DNA from 2 places in the Propionibacterium sp. genome. Region 2 is predicted to be linked to the other one. Evidence: riboswitches for the same ligand, from Rfam matches in the RefSeq annotation. Region 2 holds a riboswitch; the other holds the start of a gene.

Region 1 (8,730 bases), on a different contig from region 2:
TGACCCTGAGCCAGAATTCCCCGAACAGCCCGACAACGCCAAGGCACCCACCGAAATCAGGGTCAAGCCGTGGAATCAAAATGATCGAAACCGTGATCGCATGATGCTCCTTGTGGATTCATGACCTAAGAGTTAAAACTTATGCCACGTTGCATAAGTAACTTTCGGTCTTCTCACGATATGCGCTGTCCGGGACTCCTGCAAGGGATTTTGAGAAAGCGGCGGTTCAGCGGGAAATTATGATTTCTGAAGACAATCAAAGAAATTTTTCATTTTTCTCGAAGGGTGGATGGAACCCAAAACGGGCGAAATTCGAAATTTTACTCGCCTTTCTGGATTTCGTCCACGATGTGCACATCGCTGCCATCTCTGGTTTGGTCAGGGTCAGCTCGGAGGATGTCCGGAGTGCTGAGTCAGGGTCAATCACCGGCGGCCCCCGGCTGCGCCACAATGATCTGACCGGAGCGTTCGGGCACTGACGGCACACACGGTCTATGGGGTATACGAGGATTGGCTGGACGAGGGGGACCATGAGCGCACGACACGACACCGGCGGTGGCGCCACCATCTGGGCACGCAATGGTGACCTGCTGGTGTTCGCCGTCAATGGCATGGCCACAGCGAGCTGGACGTCAAGGATCCCCGACATCAAGCAGCACCTGGGGTTCAGCCCCGGCCAGCTGAGCATTCTGCTGCTGGGCGTATCCTTCGGCTCGTTGTGCGGCCTGCCGATCGCCGGGCGCATCGCGCGGGCCATCGGCACTCGCAACACCGTGCGGCTCGGGCTGTTCCTCATGCTGCCAGGTCTGCTGATGGCCGCGGTCGCCATCACCGTGAGGGCGCCGCTGCCGGTGATGATCCTCACGATGTTCCTCACCGGGCTGGGCATCGGCATCTGGGATGTCGCCCAGAATCTGGAGGGCACCTTCATCGAGGTGGAGACCGGACACGCCATCATGCCCTGGTTCCATGCTGCGTTCAGCGGCGGAACGGTGGTCGCTGCCCTCGTCTCGGCAGGTTTGATCTGGTTGCACGTACCATTGCTCGCGCACATCGCCGGGATGGTCGTGGTCGTCGGCATCGCCGCATGGTGGGGCAGTGGGCGATACCTGCCCGATGGCATGGTGACGCGCGCCGAAACCACGGCTGGAGACCAGGTTGCCGTCGTGGCGCCGGCGGCGCGATCGGCCTGGACCGAGCCGAGGACCCTGCTCATCGGCGTCATGGTACTCGCGGCTGCGTTCACCGAGGGCGCAGCCAATGACTGGATGGCAGTGGCCTTCGTGGAGGGTCATCACCTGCCCACCGCTCTCGGCGTGGTGGCGCTGTCGGTCTTCCTGGTGTTCATGACCTGTGGTCGCATTCTCGGTACCGCCATGCTCGATCGCTATGGTCGGGTGGCGGTGCTGCGGGTGCTCTTCAGTGCTGCGGTGGTGGGCTGCCTGCTGGTGGTCCTCGGCCCGCCCTGGCTGGCCTTCGTCGGCGCCGCCATCTGGGGTGTCGGCGCGAGCCTTGGATTCCCGGTCGGCATGTCGGCTGCTGGGGATGATCCGTTGCGGACGTCCTACCGGATCTCGGTGGTGTCCACCATCGGCTACGGCGCCTTTCTGGGTGGCCCGTCGCTGCTGGGCTTCCTGGGTGACCACTTCGGAGTGCTGCACGCGCTGCTGGCTGTCGGCATCATGGCGATATTCGCGCTGATCGTGGTGCCAGCCGCAAGGCCGTTGACGACCGCGTCGGGGGAGTCGGCTGTCTCGTCGGGGTGATGTTCGGGACTCACCCGCAGTGCGTGCAGGGCCGGGCAACGTTCTCCGGGATGGCGTGACTCCGTGCAGGTCGACGGAGACGGATTCGCCGGGAGTATCGGCAGAGTGACGTCGATCCACCACTCGTTGCCTGCCGCTGCTCCCAGCAGCGGGGTCTCTGCTCCAGCAGAGCCTTCTTTCCCGAAGCCCTGGAGATCACTGCAGAAATCAAGTACCAGAAAATCGGTGTTGTCCTGGCCCGATCCACAGAGATCGAGGCACAGTCGGGTGTCGCGTCCGATCATTTGCCAGAACTTGGTCCTTGGGTGCACTTTCTTGAGGAACACCAGGTTGACTACCTCGTGCACATCAATTCCAGTGTCGGGCATGTCGACGGAAATTGCGCCATGCGGAGCCTTCTCCTCGACCGAGAAGTCGTCGATCAGCGACTGGCGTAGTCAGTGGCATGGGTGACCACCTGGGCGAATTTCCCGGCGTATTCGGGATGGGCAATGCCGAAACGCTGCCGGATGAATTCAGGGTGACGCTGGTTCTTGACGAAGATGATCGTCGTGCCAGGCCGGTCCGCGCCCGCCACTTTGCGGCCTCGGACATCAGCGTCGCCGGTCTGTACGGGCTCCTCGCGCCCGAGGCGCCGTGTGGCTTGACGCTTCGCTGGCGCAGCTGTCAGACATCCTCGTCGAACGAGGAACCGGCGAGGGTGCAAACGAACGCCGCGCCACCGCACTCGGCATCCCGGCCACCCGAGCCAGGGCGCTCGCACCCATCCAGGAACACGTGGTGATGAGCACTCCGCCATCTGCTTTGCCGCTGAGTGTCCCGACGAGGCTGCTCAGCCGACTTTGCCGAGGTCCTTGCTCGAGCCGATGGCCGGTGCGGCAGGCAGTTGCCATTGGCAGATGCGGTGAGCGCATTGAGAGCTGATCGTGCTCGTCATTGACGTCTGAAGTTTGTCGAGCGCAGCTGTGCCTGGCCCCGGCGAACAGCCGGAACCGGGCACAGTGGTCAGAACCTGGTCCAGCTCGTCAGGCGAGACCGTAGTCGAGATCGGGGTGCTCGGCCTCGATCTCCATGAGCCGGTTGTATTTGGCGACGCGCTCGCCGCGGGCAGGCGCCCCGGTCTTGATGTGGCCGCAGCCGGTGGCCACGGCGAGATCCGCGATGAATGTATCGGGGGTCTCGCCCGAGCGGTGGGACATGAACTGGCGATATCCGGCCTTCGCGCACACGTTCATGGCCTCCAGAGTCTCACTCACCGTGCCAATCTGGTTCAGCTTGATCAGCGAGGCGTTCGCGACGTGCTGCTCGATGCCCTTCTTGATGATGGCCGGATTTGTGCAGAAGATGTCATCGCCGACCAGCTCAAGTCTGTCACCGAGGGTGGCCGTGAGCTTTTCCCAACCGGCCCAGTCATTCTCCGCCAGGCCGTCCTCGAGCAACCAAACCGGGAAGTTTGCCGTGATGTCTGCATAGCGCTTGATCATGTCGTCGCTACTGATGTGCTTCCCGTTGACAAGATAGCCACCGTCAGTTTGGTGGAATTCCGAGGAGGCCGGATCCATCGCGATCGCCACGCCCCCGGGCCCCAGCACATGGCCTGCCCCGTCGATTGCCCGGACCAGGGCCTCCAGCGCCTGCTCTGGTTCGCTGAAGTCAGGCGCGAAACCTCCCTCGTCGCCCAGGCCCACAGGGTGTCCCGCGGCCTTCAGCTGGTCGCGCAAGGTGGCATAGATTTCGGCACCCGCCCGCACCGCCTCGCGCATCGAAGTGGCTCCGATTGGGCTGATCATGAACTCCTGGAAGTCCAGCGGGTTCGCCGCATGGACACCGCCATTCAGCACATTGAAACAGGGCACTGGCAGGCGCGGGGGCTGGCTGGCGATCCCCGGCAGGAACTGGAAGAGTTCCTTCCCCTCCACGGCGGCGAGCGCGCGGGTGTAGGCCATCGAGACGCCCAGAATGGCATTGGCCCCGAGGCGGGACTTGTTCGGCGTGCCGTCGAGGGCGATGAGTTCTTTGTCCAGCTCCTGGAAAGAGTCGAAAGAACGCCCGCAGAGGGTTCTGGCGATCTCACCGGTGACATTGTGCACGGCCTTCAGGACGCCGAGTCCGTGAAAACGTGCACCCTCGTGGTCACGCAGCTCAACGGCCTCACGGCTGCCCGTGGAAGCTCCGGACGGCACCATTGCCTCCGCATGGGTGCCCCCAGACAGCGACAGCCCAACCTTGATGGTCGGGCGTCCTCGGGAATCGAGGATCTCCAGGGCAGTGACTGATGAAATAGCGGGCACAGACATAACGCACTCCTCATGTTCAGCACACGGGGGAGGGCACCACAGCCTCTGCCCGTGCATTCACGGGTAGGGACTGTCAGCCAAAACGGCGGTTTGGGCTTTGAGCCCGGGCGGGTTCCATCGCCGATGTCATTCTATGCCGCTCTTCGGCGCGGATCGGCCGAAAAATGTGCCCGGCTCCGGCGAACAGCCGGAACCGGGCACAGATCACGCAACTGAAGTTGTGCAGCTCACACAGACGCAGAGGCCAGTGCAGACACCTGGACCGACGGATTCGACAGGGTGCCGATACCCTCGATCGTGATGTCGGTGCGCTGACCAGGGCTGATGGTCGCCCAGGTGGACGGCGACCCGGTGAGCAGGGCATCGCCCGGCCCCAGCGTGAGATAGCGCGTCAGGCAGACCAGCTGCTCGGTGATGTTCCAGGCCAGTCCATCTGTGTTGGCCGAGGCGACGGATTGGCCGTCCAGGCTGACGTCGATGCGCAGATGATCGGGGTCGAGATCGGTCTCGATCCACGGGCCGAGTGGGGTGTATCCGTCGCCGTTCTTCACCTGCGTCATCTTCTCGTCCAGATCAGCCTGGGTGACATTGGTGACATCATTGCCGATGCAGTAGCCCAGGATCGACTCCGGCACCTCTTCGGGAGTGAGACGGCGGCTGGTCTTGCGCATGATCACCACGAGCTCGCCCTCGATGTTGATCTGGCCCAGCGTGGGGTCCAGTTCCACCGGAGCGCCCGGCCCCACAACGCTGCGGGCCGATTTGCTGAACGCCTGCGGCGGGAGCTTACGATCCTCGGGCCCGGAATTGTGCGCCATGCCGAGCACCACGAGCGGCTGTGTGGGTGCCAGCAGCGTGGCGCCCTGCACAGGGAAGACCTCCCCGGTGCGCTCCAGCTCGAGCGCGAAGAGATCCTTCACGACCGCCCAGTTCTCACCGTCCTGAACCACCTGGCGAGGCCCTTGGGGGGTCTGGATTCGTGCCAATCTCATGCTTGCTCCTTGTTCAACAGTTGACTTCCCCGGGAGGTGCGGAGCATCAGCGACGATGCCCCGCACATCACACAGGACTCAGGAAATGATCCTTTTGGATGCTTTGATCTCGGTAGTTCCGAGGACGTCCGTGGTGACGTCGATCGGAGTGGTGTCGAGGGTCAGGCGGCTGGAGTCGTCCTCGGACAGGGGTGCCAGCTGTTCTGCTTCCTGGGCGGGCTCCTTCTCACCGGCATCGGTCAGCAGGGTGAGGTCGCGGCCCTTGGTCTCTGGAACCAGGAAGGTAGTCACAAAGGTGATGCCGCCGAGCACGAAAGCGTAGATCGCCAGCGGCCACCACGCCTTGTGCGTGATGTTGAGCAGCCAGGCGCCGAGGATCGGGGCAAGACCACCGGCCAGCACTGCGGAGATCTCACGGGCAGACGCGACACCGATGTAGCGACGCCGGTTGCCGAACAGCTCGGGCATCATCGCGCACTGCGCACCCAGCATGATGCAGACGCCGAAGCTGATGGCCACGGTGATGACCATGATGGCCAGAGCGACATTGCCCTTCGACAGCAGGTACCAGCCCGGGAAGGCGACCACCATGATGACCGCGGCGCCTGTGCGATAGACGGGCTTGCGGCCGACCCGGTCGGAGATCTTGCCAGCCAGCGGAACGGTGAAAATGCCGATGACGGAACTGATGGCGACCGCGAGCGAACCCCACGACTTGGTGACGCCCCACATGACAGCGAAGGAGACGGCCAGGGTCTGGAAGAGGTATGAACCGCCGTTCTCAGCCATCCGCAGGCCGATGCCGCGAAGCACATTGCCGCGGGAGTGCTGCATGAGGTCCTTCAGCGGGTGATCCACAACCTCGTCCTGGGCCTCCAGTGTGATGAAGGTGGGGCTCTCGCGAAGGTGGGACCTGATCCACACCGCCACGGCGATCAGAGCCACGGAGAGCAGGAAGGGCACGCGCCACACCCACGAGAAGAGCAGGTGATCGGGAACCATGGTGACAAGGGCGAACACACCGGACGCCAGCAGCGTGCCGAGGTAGATGCCGATGAAGGGAAGTGCGGCGAAGAAGCCGCGTCGTTCTGGCGGTGCATACTCGGCCATCAGCGTGGTGGAGCCGGCCTGCTCGGCGCCGGCGCCGAAGCCCTGGCACAGCCGCAGGAAGATCAACAGCACCGGAGCCCACATGCCGATCTGCTCACCTGTGGGCAGCACGCCGACGAGGGTGCTGGCGCCGCCCATCAGGGCGATGGTGATCAGCAGCACGGTCTTGCGTCCGAGCCGGTCGCCCATTGCGCCGAAGAAGAAGCCGCCGATCGGCCGGGCCAGGAACCCGACTCCGAAGGTGGCCAGGGACGCTATCAGTGCTGTTCCCTCGCCCAGGGCGGGAAAGAACAGCTTGCCGAAGATCAGCGCTGAGGCCAAGCCGTACAGCGCGAAATCGTAATATTCCAACGCGCTCCCCACCGAGCTGGCGAGGGTTGCCCGTTGCAAATTCTCGGCGTACTCGGGGTCGTCATGGCCTCGAGATGTCTCCGCCACCTCATGCGCGAAATGTGCATTCATCACTGCTCCCTTGCAGAACACGAATGAGCTCCAGCGAGTACCGGTGCCCAATGATTGCCGCTTCAATGCGGTTGTTTCGCTTCGCTGCGTTGCACCCCAGCATATCCAGCATTCTGAACGGTGTCCATAGTAATGAACGAATTGGGATGATCAATTGGAAATCTGCCGGGCCTTGCGGGGGTGTCCGGCGAGTGCACGTGCACACCGGCAGTGACAGCCGGGCGAACCCGTAGGGCGATGCCTGAGCCGTGACTGCCGTGTCTGTGGGTGGATTCCCGAGAGTGATCTGCCGGATCTGGCTCAGGGAGCCATCAGCGCATCGCGCGACATCGGATTGGTCAGCTGGCGCACAGCCTCGCGCAGCGCCTCTGCCACCCGCATCATGCGCTCCTCGGGCACCTGGAAGTCATCTGTGGAGCCGATGAAGGACACCCCGATGGCCAGGGCATTCTCACCCGGATGGCGGGCGGGCACCGGCATTGCGATTCCGTTCACGTTGGGGAAGGTTTCAGAGCGGTCCAACGAGTATCCGCGCTCCCGGGAAGCCTCGAGTTTCGCCTGGAGCTCCTCGAACGTCTTCGTCGAATGAGACGTGTAGCTGGGGAAGTCGCCGACAGCCGCATAACGTGCTTCCACATCATGGGGGTCCAGCGCCATCAGAAGGGCATTGCCCACGGCAGTGATGGAGGCGGGGAAGCGGTCACCGACACCTGCCGACAGCCTCAGCGGCGCGGCTCCTTCGTGACGCGCGAGATAGACCACGTCGGTTCCGTCGAGCACTGCCAGGTGTACCAGTTCCTCCCGCAGTGCTGGCGAGGACGAGCAGGCGCGGTAGAACTCCCGCACCTGGTCGAATCCGGTCAGATAGGCGCCACCCAGCTCCACATTGCGTCGCCCGAGCACATATCCGTATTCCCTTTTGGAAATCAGCTGGGCCTGTTCGAGCACCACGCAGATATTGAAGGCCGACGACTTGGGTGCACCGATCGCCCTGGCCAGATCGGCCAGCGAGAGCTCTGTGCCCCGCCCCTCGGCCAGGGTGGACAGGATCATCACCGCGCGGCTGACGGCAGGAGCTGGACTGGAGGTACCCGTCTGCGCTGACGGATCGGTGACAGTCATGGTGTCTTCCCTTTGTTGGGCCCCCGTGGGGTGGGGGTCAGTAGAACTCGACGGTGTTCACGACATTGCGCAGCGGCTTGCCGTCCAGGAAGCGCGTTGCGTTGTCGGCGAACAACTCTGCGATGAGCCGTTCTTCCTTGGGGCTGTTCGCCGCGGTGTGCGGGCTGACGACCACATTGGGCAGAGTCCACAGCGGGCTGTTCTGGGGCAGCGGTTCGGTGGCGAAGACGTCGAGCACAGCCTGCCCGATGCGGCCGTCCTTCAGGGCCTCGACCAGCGCGGTTTCGTCGATGACGGTGCCGCGTCCGACCGAGGTGATGGTGGCGCCGGGTTTCACGGCCGCCAGTACTTCCGCACTGACAAGGTTCTTCGTGGCATCGGTGCCGGGCAGGGTGTTGACGATGGCATCGACGCGTCCCACCACTGAGACCAGCTCGGCGGGGGAGACGATCTCGTCCACATTGGGCAGTTGCAGGTCGGTGTGCCGGCTGGTGCCGATCACCCTGGCGCCGAGGGCATGGAGTTTGGCGGCCACTTCGCGGCCGATGTGGCCCAGGCCGAGCACGAGCACCGTGCTCTCGTCCATCTCGCGCATCTCCCACCTGCCGGTCCACAGCTTGTCGCGCTGCTGAGCCTGAAGGCGGGCCAAATCCTTGAACCCGGCCAGGATGCCGAAGATGGCGAATTCTGCCAGCGGGCCGGCATGCGGGCCGGAGCCCGTGGTGAACACGACCCGGTCGAGTTCCTCGCGGGTCAGGTGTGCACCCTTGACCTGGCCGCCGCCGCCAGCCGCGGGCAGCTGGACCCAGCGCAGCTTGGGATTGTCCCGCACTGCGCGGGTGATGCCACCAGAAGCAGCATCGGGCTTGCCGAAGAGTACGTCCGCCGAGTCGAGCAGGGCCCGCAGCTCGACGTCTTGGGCTTCGGTGCGGTGAAATGCCGGGTCACCGGAAAAATCGGCTGCCCAGCGCATCGGTGCGA
Region 2 (8,730 bases):
GCGCGCAGTCCGCGAGGTCAGGGCGCTGTACCCCGGCAAGACGATCCTTGCCGACATCCGAATTGCTGAGGCCGGAACGCTGCTCGCCGAGAACTGCTTCAAGGCAGGCGCCTCCTGGGTGAGTGTCGTGGCGGGCGCTTCACTGACCACAGTCGCCCAGGTCGTGAAGGTCGCGAACAAGTACGGCGGCGAGGTGCAGATTGAACTGGGCGAGAGCTATGACGCGGACAAGGCTCGCGAGTGGCGTCGGCTGGGAGCCAAGCACGTGATCGTCAAGCGGTCCCGGGATCGTGAAGCCGCAGGGGATTTGTCCTGGAAGCCCGATGATGTGCAGCGTATCCATGAGCTGTCCGCCATGGGATTCACCGTCACTGTCACCGGCGGAGTCACGGTGGCCGATCTCGATACCTTCAAAGGTGCTCCCGTCGGCGTCGTGATCGCTGGACGGGCCATCGTCAAGGCAGACGATCCACTGGAGGCTGCGACCGCGCTGCAGAGCAAGATGGCCGAGGTGTGGGCATGAGCAGTGCCACGCTCGAAGCCACCGATCACCGAGCGGGAACCTCGCAGGTCAGTCTGGGAATCTACGAGAAGGCGCTGCGCTGGACAGCTGATTGGGACGAACTGTTCGCCGATGTTCGCCGCGCCGGTTTCAGCTTCGTCGACATCTCGGTGGACGAAAGCCCTGAGCGCAAGAGCCGGCTGCACTGGAGCAAGCAGACACGTCAGCACATTCGCGAGGCCGCAGCCCGCCAAGGCACCCAATTGGGTGGCCTGTGCCTTTCGATTCATCGCGCTCTCGGCCCTGGCTCGGCTGATCCCACGGTCAGGGCCGAGGCCGATCGGATCTTCGACCAGGGCATCGAGCTGTGCCACGACCTGGGAATCCCCGTGCTGCAGGTCGCGGGTTACTACGCCTATTACGAGCAGGCCGATCCCGGTCAGCGCTCCCGTTATGTGGAGTCCTTGCGCAGAGCTATTCCGAAGGCGGCCCAGTCGGGTGTGCTGCTGGGCATCGAGAATGTCGACGGAAACGATGTCACCTCCATTTCACGGGGCATGAATATTGTCCGGGAAATAGATTCACCATGGCTTCAAATGTATCCAGATGTCGGCAATATCGCCGAGCAGCAACTCGATGAGATCGAGGAGCTTCGCGCCGGCGAGGGTCACATGCTCGCGATACATGTCAAGGATGTCCGCGTCGGCGAGCCGCGACGGGTCGCCATGGGCACCGGAATCGCCGATTTCCCCAAGGCCTTCGCCGAGCTGGCCCGGCAAGGCTGGAGCGGGCGAATCATGATCGAAATGTGGAACGACAACGCTCCCGATTCTGTCGAACGGTGCATCGAGGCCCGCCGAATCGTCGAGCAAATGCTCACTGATGCCGGTGTTGGCATCGTCACCGATTGATTGCACAGCAATTCACTGATTTCAGATTGGAATTTCATGCTGGAAGAACTCAAAGAAAAGGTGTGCGAGGGGAATCTCGCACTGGCAGAAGCCGGCCTTGTCGCCTGGACCGGCGGAAATCTCTCGGCCCTGGACGAGGAGCATGGTGTCATCGTCATCAAGCCGTCCGGATTGCGCTATTCCGAAATGACGCCCGCCGACATGGTCGTCGTCTCCCTCCAGGGACGGGTCGTGGAAGGTCATCACGGACCCTCCTCCGATACGCAGTCGCATCTGGGTATCTATGCGCGCCGGCCCGATATTCACTCGGTCGTGCACACCCATTCCCGCTATGCCACGGCGTTCGCGGCGGTGGGAAAGCCCATCCCCTGCGTATTGACGGCTATTTCCGACGAATTCGGCGGAGCGGTGCCCTGCGGTGACTATGCGCCCATCGGCGGAGATGCCATCGGCAAGGAAGTCGTGGCCAAGATCGGCCGGTCGGCAGCGATCCTGATGCGCCAGCATGGTGTATTCACGATCGGCCCGACCATCGAGAAGGCACTCCAGGCAGCCGTCATGGTCGAGGACATTGCTCACACCGTTGCGGTCGCGATGACGATCGGGCAGGTCTGCGAACTCCCCGCCGAGGAGATCGAGGCCAACTACGACCGCTACCACCACCGCTACGGCACCATGGCAGCCAGCTTGGGAATCACACAGTAGACACTGCACCGGTCTCGTGAGGGTGCGCGGACAAGTGTCAGCTGAGTGTGCCGATCTTGTAGTTGGCCAGCTCGGAGGCCGGGCGTCGGTCTCCGGAATGCTGGCCCTCGAAGGTGCTTGTGCCGTCAGTGCCGCACAGCGCGAGGATGTGCTGGCTGCCGCCGGGATGCCTGTTGATCCAGTTGGTGAGGTCGTAGACAGTGCCCTCGATCGCGGCCCAGCAGGACGAGGCCGAGTTGTGCGTTGCCACATCGGCCATGGTGTAGGTGGTCTGCGCGGGGCTGGCGGAGTTTCCTGGGGCAGTCGTCGCAGTAGCGCTCGGGGGAGTTGTCTCGACGACACGACCTCCCCAAGCAGCCTCGGCTCCGCTGTGCCCTGTCACCGTGACGGCTCCCAGCGTGGCCAGGGCCAGTACCACGGTGGCCACACCGGCGACACCAGCTCTGGGTCGATCTGCCGGCTGGCCGTCCGGGATGCGGGTGAGCCTCACGTAGATGATGCTGGCAAGCCACAACGCGATGGAAACGGCCGTGGTGATGGTGCCCCAGGTGGCGTGCGTCACCGGCCGGCCGAGGTGTGTGGCCAGCTGTTCGCCGGAAAGTCTTGAGATCACCGCTGCCCCCACCCCCACGGTGAGGACCACAACGGTGATCAGCCCGTAGCGCTGCCGCCACGCCGGGCGGATGACCTCAGCGATGAGAGCCAGGCTGGCGAGGGGCAACAGAACCACCGCAAAGTGCACGATCAGCGCGTGCACCGGCAAGCCGGCGACGGTGTCGAAGATGTTGAGTTGCAGCATTGGAGTCCCCGTCCGGTTGATCCATCAACCATACGGGGTGGTGGGGAATCACCGGTTCACCTGCCGTCAGGAACCCGGCACAGGTCGGCGAGCCACGCTGCGGCGCTGGCGTCGGAAGGGGAGCGCCAATCCCCGCGCGGCGACAACGAGCCTCCGGCAAGCACCTTCGGGCCATTCGGGATCGCGGTGCGCTTGAACTGGTTGTTCATGAAGCGCCGGCAGAAAACCTTCAGCCACGACTTGATCTCTGCCAGCGAATAGGACATCCGCTCGGCTTCCGGAAAGTTCACCGGCCATGCACCGGCGTCCACTTCGGACCAGGCGTGCTGGGCGAGGAAGGCGATCTTGGATGGGCGCAGCCCGAAGCGCAGCCAGTAGTACAGCGTGAAGTCGTGCAATGCATAGGGACCGATGGTGTCCTGGGTGCTCTGCGGTTTCTCGCCCTCGGCCACCGGCACGAGTTCAGGGGTGATCTCAGTATCGAGGATCGACTGGAGGATGCCGCCCACCTCGTCCGAGAACTGTCCGCTCGCGATGACCCAGCGGATCAGGTGTTGCATCAGCGTCTTGGGCACACCGCAGTTCACGGCGTAGTGGCTCATCTGGTCGCCCACGCCGTAGGTGCACCAGCCCAGCGCCAGCTCGGACAGGTCGCCGGTGCCCAGCACGATGCCGCCGCGCTGGTTGGCGATGCGGAACAGGTAGTCGGTTCGCAGCCCGGCCTGCACGTTTTCGTAGGTGACGTCGTAGACATCGGGGGCATGACCGAGGTCTTTGAGCATCTGCTCGGCGGCCGGGCGGATGTCGAGGGTCTCGAAGGTGGTGCCCAGTGCCAGCGACAGGGCTGTCGCATTGTTCCTGGTGTGCGCGCTGGTGGCGAAGCCGGGCATCGTGAAGGTGAGGATGTCCGAGCGCGGGCGCCCGGCCAGATCCATCGCCTTCGCCGCCACCAGCAGGGCATGCGTGGAATCCAGCCCGCCCGAGATGCCGATGACGATCTTCGCCCCGCCGATCGCCCCAAGGCGTTTGCTGAGGCTGTACACCTGGATGTTGTAGCCCTCGTAGCAGTCCTGGTTCAGCCGCGCCTCGTCTGCCGGGACGAAGGGAAAGCGTTCCACCTCGCGAGCCAGGCCGAGATCGGTGCGCGGCGGATCGAGAGTGAAATCGATGACGCGAAAGGCCTCGTGCTCGCTGCCTGCCTGCTGGGCGCCGATGCCCTGGGCAAGCGCATTGTCCTCGAAGGTGCCCTGGCGCATCCGGTCCTGACGCAGTACGTCGAGATCGACATCGGCCAGGCTGTGGCCAGGTGACAAGGGAAAACGCTCGGTTTGGGCAAGCAGGTGGCCCCGCTCGTAGATCATCGTCTGGCCGTCCCAGGACAGGTCGGTGGAGGACTCCCCGATCCCGGCTGCGCAGTACACATAAGCGGCGAGATCGCGGGCGCTGGAACTGCGGCACAGCAGATGGCGGTCCTCGGCGCGCCCGATCGTGATGGGGGAGCCCGAGATATTGACCAGGACCGTTGCACCTGCCAGCGCCGCAGTGGCGCTGGGCGGGATCGGCACCCACATGTCCTCGCAGACCTCGACATGGATGACCATGCCCGCAATGTCTGACGCCCGGAACAGCAGCCCCGCGCCGAAGGGGATCTGTTCCCCGTTGATCTCGACGGTACCGCCGATGCCGACTCCGCTGGCGAAGTGGCGGCGCTCGTAGAACTCGCGATAGGTGGGCAGGTAGCTCTTGGGCACCACGCCCAGCACATGACCACGGTGCATCACCACGGCGCAGTTGTACAGCCGATTTCCGTTGCGCAACGGCGCACCCACCACGATCATCGGAAGCAGGTCTGCCGAGGCCTCTCGAAGCATCTCGATGGCCTCGCATGTGGCGTCCAGAACCGGATCTTGCAGCAGCAGGTCGTCGATCGCGTAGCCGGTGAGGCCCAGCTCCGGGAAAGCTGCCACCGCGACGCCCTGGGCGCTGAGCTCGGTGGTGTGCTCGATGATGCGCGCCACATTGGTGGCTGGGTCAGCGACCGCAGTGGCGGAGGTGCACGCCGCGATGCGCGCAAAGCCCTGGTCGTAGAGGGACGAGAAGTTCATGGATCTCCTGGTCGGATCGCGTGCTGCATCAGCGCGAGTCTGCTGGCCTCCGGGGAGTGTCCGGTGGCGCGCCCCGAGATCCCTGATGCCGTGAAACGCCGGGTGGACCCAACCTCGGCCCCAACTCGCGATCCGAGCGTACGACGTGACGATGCTGGTTGCCGGAGGGTGGCCGGTGATGGAATTCGTGCGGAATCTATCACTCGATTTCCTGAGCGCCGAGATCTGCGCCATTTCGGGCATCGCGCGCTGGACAGCGCACCATCGACGTCCATCCCAAGGGCCCGGGTCAGAAGAGGTGCCCGGTCACGCCTTCGGCTCGGGGCTTGACCATCGCGGCGCGTGCGTAGGGGTCGTTGCTGAGCAGCACCCGCTGCAGGTGGTCGCTGGCCTTCATGATGCAGGAACCCTGCTCGAGGATCGCCCTGGCCGCGGCGGGTTCACGCACCACCGTTCCGAACACCGCCTGAACCCCGTAGTCGAACAGCACCGGCGACAACGGCACCGTCGGGCCCCACAGCGCGGTGAACACATTGGCCGACCGGCAGATGTCGAGCAGGTGCACGATCGTCTTGTTCGGGAAGGTCGCACCGGTGATGAACACAGCGTCTTGATCGGGCAGCACGAAGTCGCATGCCATGTCCGGCAGGTCGCCCGGCTGCGGCTGTTTCTCCAGGATGGTGAACTTGCAACTTCCCTGGTAGTTGTCAAGGACGGGATAGTGCCCGATGAAGGCCACCTTCTCGAAACCCATCCGTTCGATCCATTCGATGGTGTCCGGGGCGTCGGGGGTGTTCACCCAGCAGTCGCCGAAGGAGGGGAGCCGCTCGGAATTGTTGTAGAAGGCGTTCACTCCGGCCGTCGCGATGGTCGCCTCCTGAGTATCCCAGGACATGACGTGACAAGCCAGTTCACTGAGCGGCATCCCGACGAGCTTCCCGGCCAAGCAGGTCTGGTGGGGGATCTCGGGTGGGGTCATCGCCAGCCCGGCATTGTCCTCGGTCTTGATGTAGGACCACACCGGGAACACCGCACCCTCGGTGACCTTCCAGTCGTCAATCTGGGAGAGCAGTTCCTGGTAGAGAGACCAACTCATGAGGGGTCCTTGTGGTCGAGACGGGCGGCGTCTGGGCATCCGGTGGTGACGCGCCAGCGTTGAATTCCCTCCGCATCGTAACGCCGCCGGCCGTTCGGAGCCTGCGGTGGTCGCCAGTGTGAACTCGGACCCATCCCACCCATGAGCGCTTCGTGTCTCCTGACCTGGGTGGACGCCTCCTCGCGCTGTTCCCCGTTGGGCTAGCCTGAAGTCGGCGATGGATTCCGCCTGGGCTTCGCCCGAACCGCCTCCCGGCTGATGATTCCTGCTCCTTCACATGGGGCGGATTCTGCCCCGGATGGGTGAACCGCATGACACCGACACCGCAACCCAGTGTGGACCGGATGGTCCCCCTTGCCGGGCATCCCCTGGTCGTGGGCACCGAGCCCGGCACCAGCGAGCTGGTCGTGCTCACGGCTCTGGCATGGGCGAAGACCCTCGGCAGTGCGCTGTACATCGGGTACGCCGACCCCTCGCGCGTCACCGTCGAGGAGCACCCGGACGGCACCGTCACCCACACTGAGATCGATCCCGATGTGCCTGACGACAGCTGGCAGGAGCGCGACAGCCAGCTGCGGAGCGTTCTGGAAACACTGCTGGCCGGCAGCGGTGTGGACTGGCAGTTCCGCTATCTGGCCGGCCGCCCGGATCGGGCACTCACTCACCTGGTTCGCGCAGTGGACGCCGCGGCGATCGTCGTCGGCGCGAAGGGCCACGCCGGGCCCAGCCTGCGCGAGCTGCTGCGAACCTCGGTGGGCATGCATCTCGTGCACCACCAGCACCGCCCGGTGCTGATGGTCCCCATCTCGGTCGTGGACTGGAAGGAGCCCCTGCTGTGAAGCTCCCTGACAGTGTTCTGGTGCTTGTCGGGGGTGGAATCGGGAGCTTGGTGCGAGCACTGGCGTCAACGATCTGGCCCGATCACGCCGGGCACTTCCCCGCGACAGTACTCACCATCAACCTGCTCGGCGCTCTCATTCTGGGCTGGCTGCTGCGGCATCTGGTGCTCAGCGGCCCCGATGAGGGCTGGCGCCGCCAGATCCGCCTCGGTGTGGGGACCGGCGTGATGGGTGGGTTCACCACGTACAGCACCTTCGCGGTGCAGACCACCGGTCTGCTGCGCGGTGACCACCTGGTGCTGACCGCGGCCTATCTGGTGGCGAGTCTGGCGGGCGGTTTTCTGTGCTGCCTGGCCGGCACGCTGATCGCCGACCGCATGCACCCGGGGAGCCAGACGGCATGACCTGGGTGCTCATTTTCGTGGCAGGTGGCGTCGGCTCGTGGTGTCGCTTCCGGCTCGACGGCGTCATCAGCCGATCCTGGCGGCACTCGGTGCCCATCGGCACGCTGACCATCAATATGATCGGCTCCTTCCTGCTCGGCCTGCTCACCGGCCACGCCATGACACACGGCGGGGAGGCGTCGGTGCTGGCCGTCCTCGGCACTGGTCTGATGGGCGGGTTCACGACATTCAGCACCGCCAATGTCGAGGTGGTGCGGCTGGCAATGTCCGGGCGCCGTGGCGTGGCATTGGGTCTCCAGGTGGGAATGATGGTGATCGCTGTGTTGGTGGCACTGCTCGGCTGGACGATCGGTGCCGCTGTCGGCTGAGGTAGCTGGTGGACTGGCAGGCTGTGGCAGGCTCGATGTATGGAGCAATCGCCACGAGCAGGGGATCTGGACGCGAACGCCGGCGCCGGTCTCGGTGATGCGGACGGACACGTGGGCGGCGCTTCCCCGGTGGCAGCTGAAGGTCGCGCCGAGCCATCCGGCGCTCCAGACCGTCCAGCGCTGGGGGAGCAAAAGCTGGCCGGCGCCGAAATCTGGGTTACCGCGCAACGCCGCGCCGAGGACCTGTCGGCGGCGCTGCAGCGCCACGGGGCATCGGTGGCTGTCATCCCCACCTTGGCCGTGCAGCAACGCGCCGACGAGGCCACGCTCATCGAGCGGACGCGTGCGCTGATCGCTGATGGAGCCGACATCGTGGTGGTGACCACGGGTTTCGGTTTTCGGATGTGGATGGAGACGCTCAATCCCGCTGGGCTGGTGCCCCATCTCCTGGAGATGCTCGGAAAGACCGAGGTCCTGGCCCGAGGCCCGAAGGCATCGGGTGCGCTCAAGCAGGTAGGGGTGACTCCTGCCTGGGTGGCGCCCTCCGAGAGCTCCCTGGAGATTCGCGATGTGCTGGTGGCACGGGGTGTTTCGGGCCTGAAAGTTGCCGTTCAGCTCGACGGGACCGGCGATCCCGCGCTGATCCGTGGGCTGCGTGAAGCGGGCGCGGTGGTGCTCGAACTGCCGCTCTACAGCTATGGCGCGCCCGCTGATCCAGTGGCGGTGGGGCGCGCATGCGCCGAGCTGGCCGGTGGTCGTTTCAATGCCGTTGCCTTCACCTCCGCTCCTGGCGCGAGTGGCTGGCTGACGGTGCTTGATGAGGATCAGCTGGCCCAGGTACGGGCCCGGATCGCCGCGGGCTCGTTGGTACTGTCGGCGGTGGGCCCGATGACTGCGGAACCCCTCGTCGCCCTCGGATTGCCGGTGCGCTACCCCGACCGGGGGCGAATGGGCGCCCTGGTGAGACTCGTCGTGGACCAGCTCAGCGACTGAGGCCCCGG

What was found. Region 2 has a riboswitch for fluoride ahead of ABF648_RS03370 (universal stress protein). Riboswitches for the same ligand answer to the same signal wherever they lie in the genome.
Region 1: another riboswitch for fluoride. It lies ahead of eno (phosphopyruvate hydratase); the one in region 2 lies ahead of ABF648_RS03370 (universal stress protein).

Annotation. Positions count from the first base shown of each region.
Region 1 covers NZ_JBDNTB010000016.1:15,739-24,468, reverse strand. Annotated here, with positions in the region: gene ABF648_RS04390 (extracellular solute-binding protein) at 1-66, opposite strand, end outside; gene ABF648_RS04385 (hypothetical protein) at 240-479, shown strand; gene ABF648_RS04380 (MFS transporter) at 531-1,766, shown strand; gene ABF648_RS04375 (hypothetical protein) at 2,188-2,343, opposite strand; gene eno (phosphopyruvate hydratase) at 2,792-4,063, opposite strand; fluoride riboswitch at 4,121-4,194, opposite strand; gene ABF648_RS04365 (fumarylacetoacetate hydrolase family protein) at 4,291-5,055, opposite strand; gene ABF648_RS04360 (MFS transporter) at 5,134-6,627, opposite strand; gene ABF648_RS04355 (IclR family transcriptional regulator) at 6,928-7,749, opposite strand; gene ABF648_RS04350 (D-2-hydroxyacid dehydrogenase) at 7,787-8,730, opposite strand, start outside.
Region 2 covers NZ_JBDNTB010000012.1:1,554-10,283, forward strand. Annotated here, with positions in the region: gene ABF648_RS03340 (orotidine 5'-phosphate decarboxylase / HUMPS family protein) at 1-523, shown strand, start outside; gene ABF648_RS03345 (L-ribulose-5-phosphate 3-epimerase) at 520-1,413, shown strand; gene ABF648_RS03350 (L-ribulose-5-phosphate 4-epimerase) at 1,450-2,118, shown strand; gene ABF648_RS03355 (cytochrome b5 domain-containing protein) at 2,156-2,917, opposite strand; gene ABF648_RS03360 (NAD(+) synthase) at 2,974-5,022, opposite strand; gene ABF648_RS03365 (Rossmann-like domain-containing protein) at 5,312-6,118, opposite strand; fluoride riboswitch at 6,323-6,393, shown strand; gene ABF648_RS03370 (universal stress protein) at 6,430-6,957, shown strand; gene ABF648_RS03375 (fluoride efflux transporter FluC) at 6,954-7,361, shown strand; gene ABF648_RS03380 (fluoride efflux transporter FluC) at 7,358-7,729, shown strand; gene ABF648_RS03385 (uroporphyrinogen-III synthase) at 7,769-8,722, shown strand.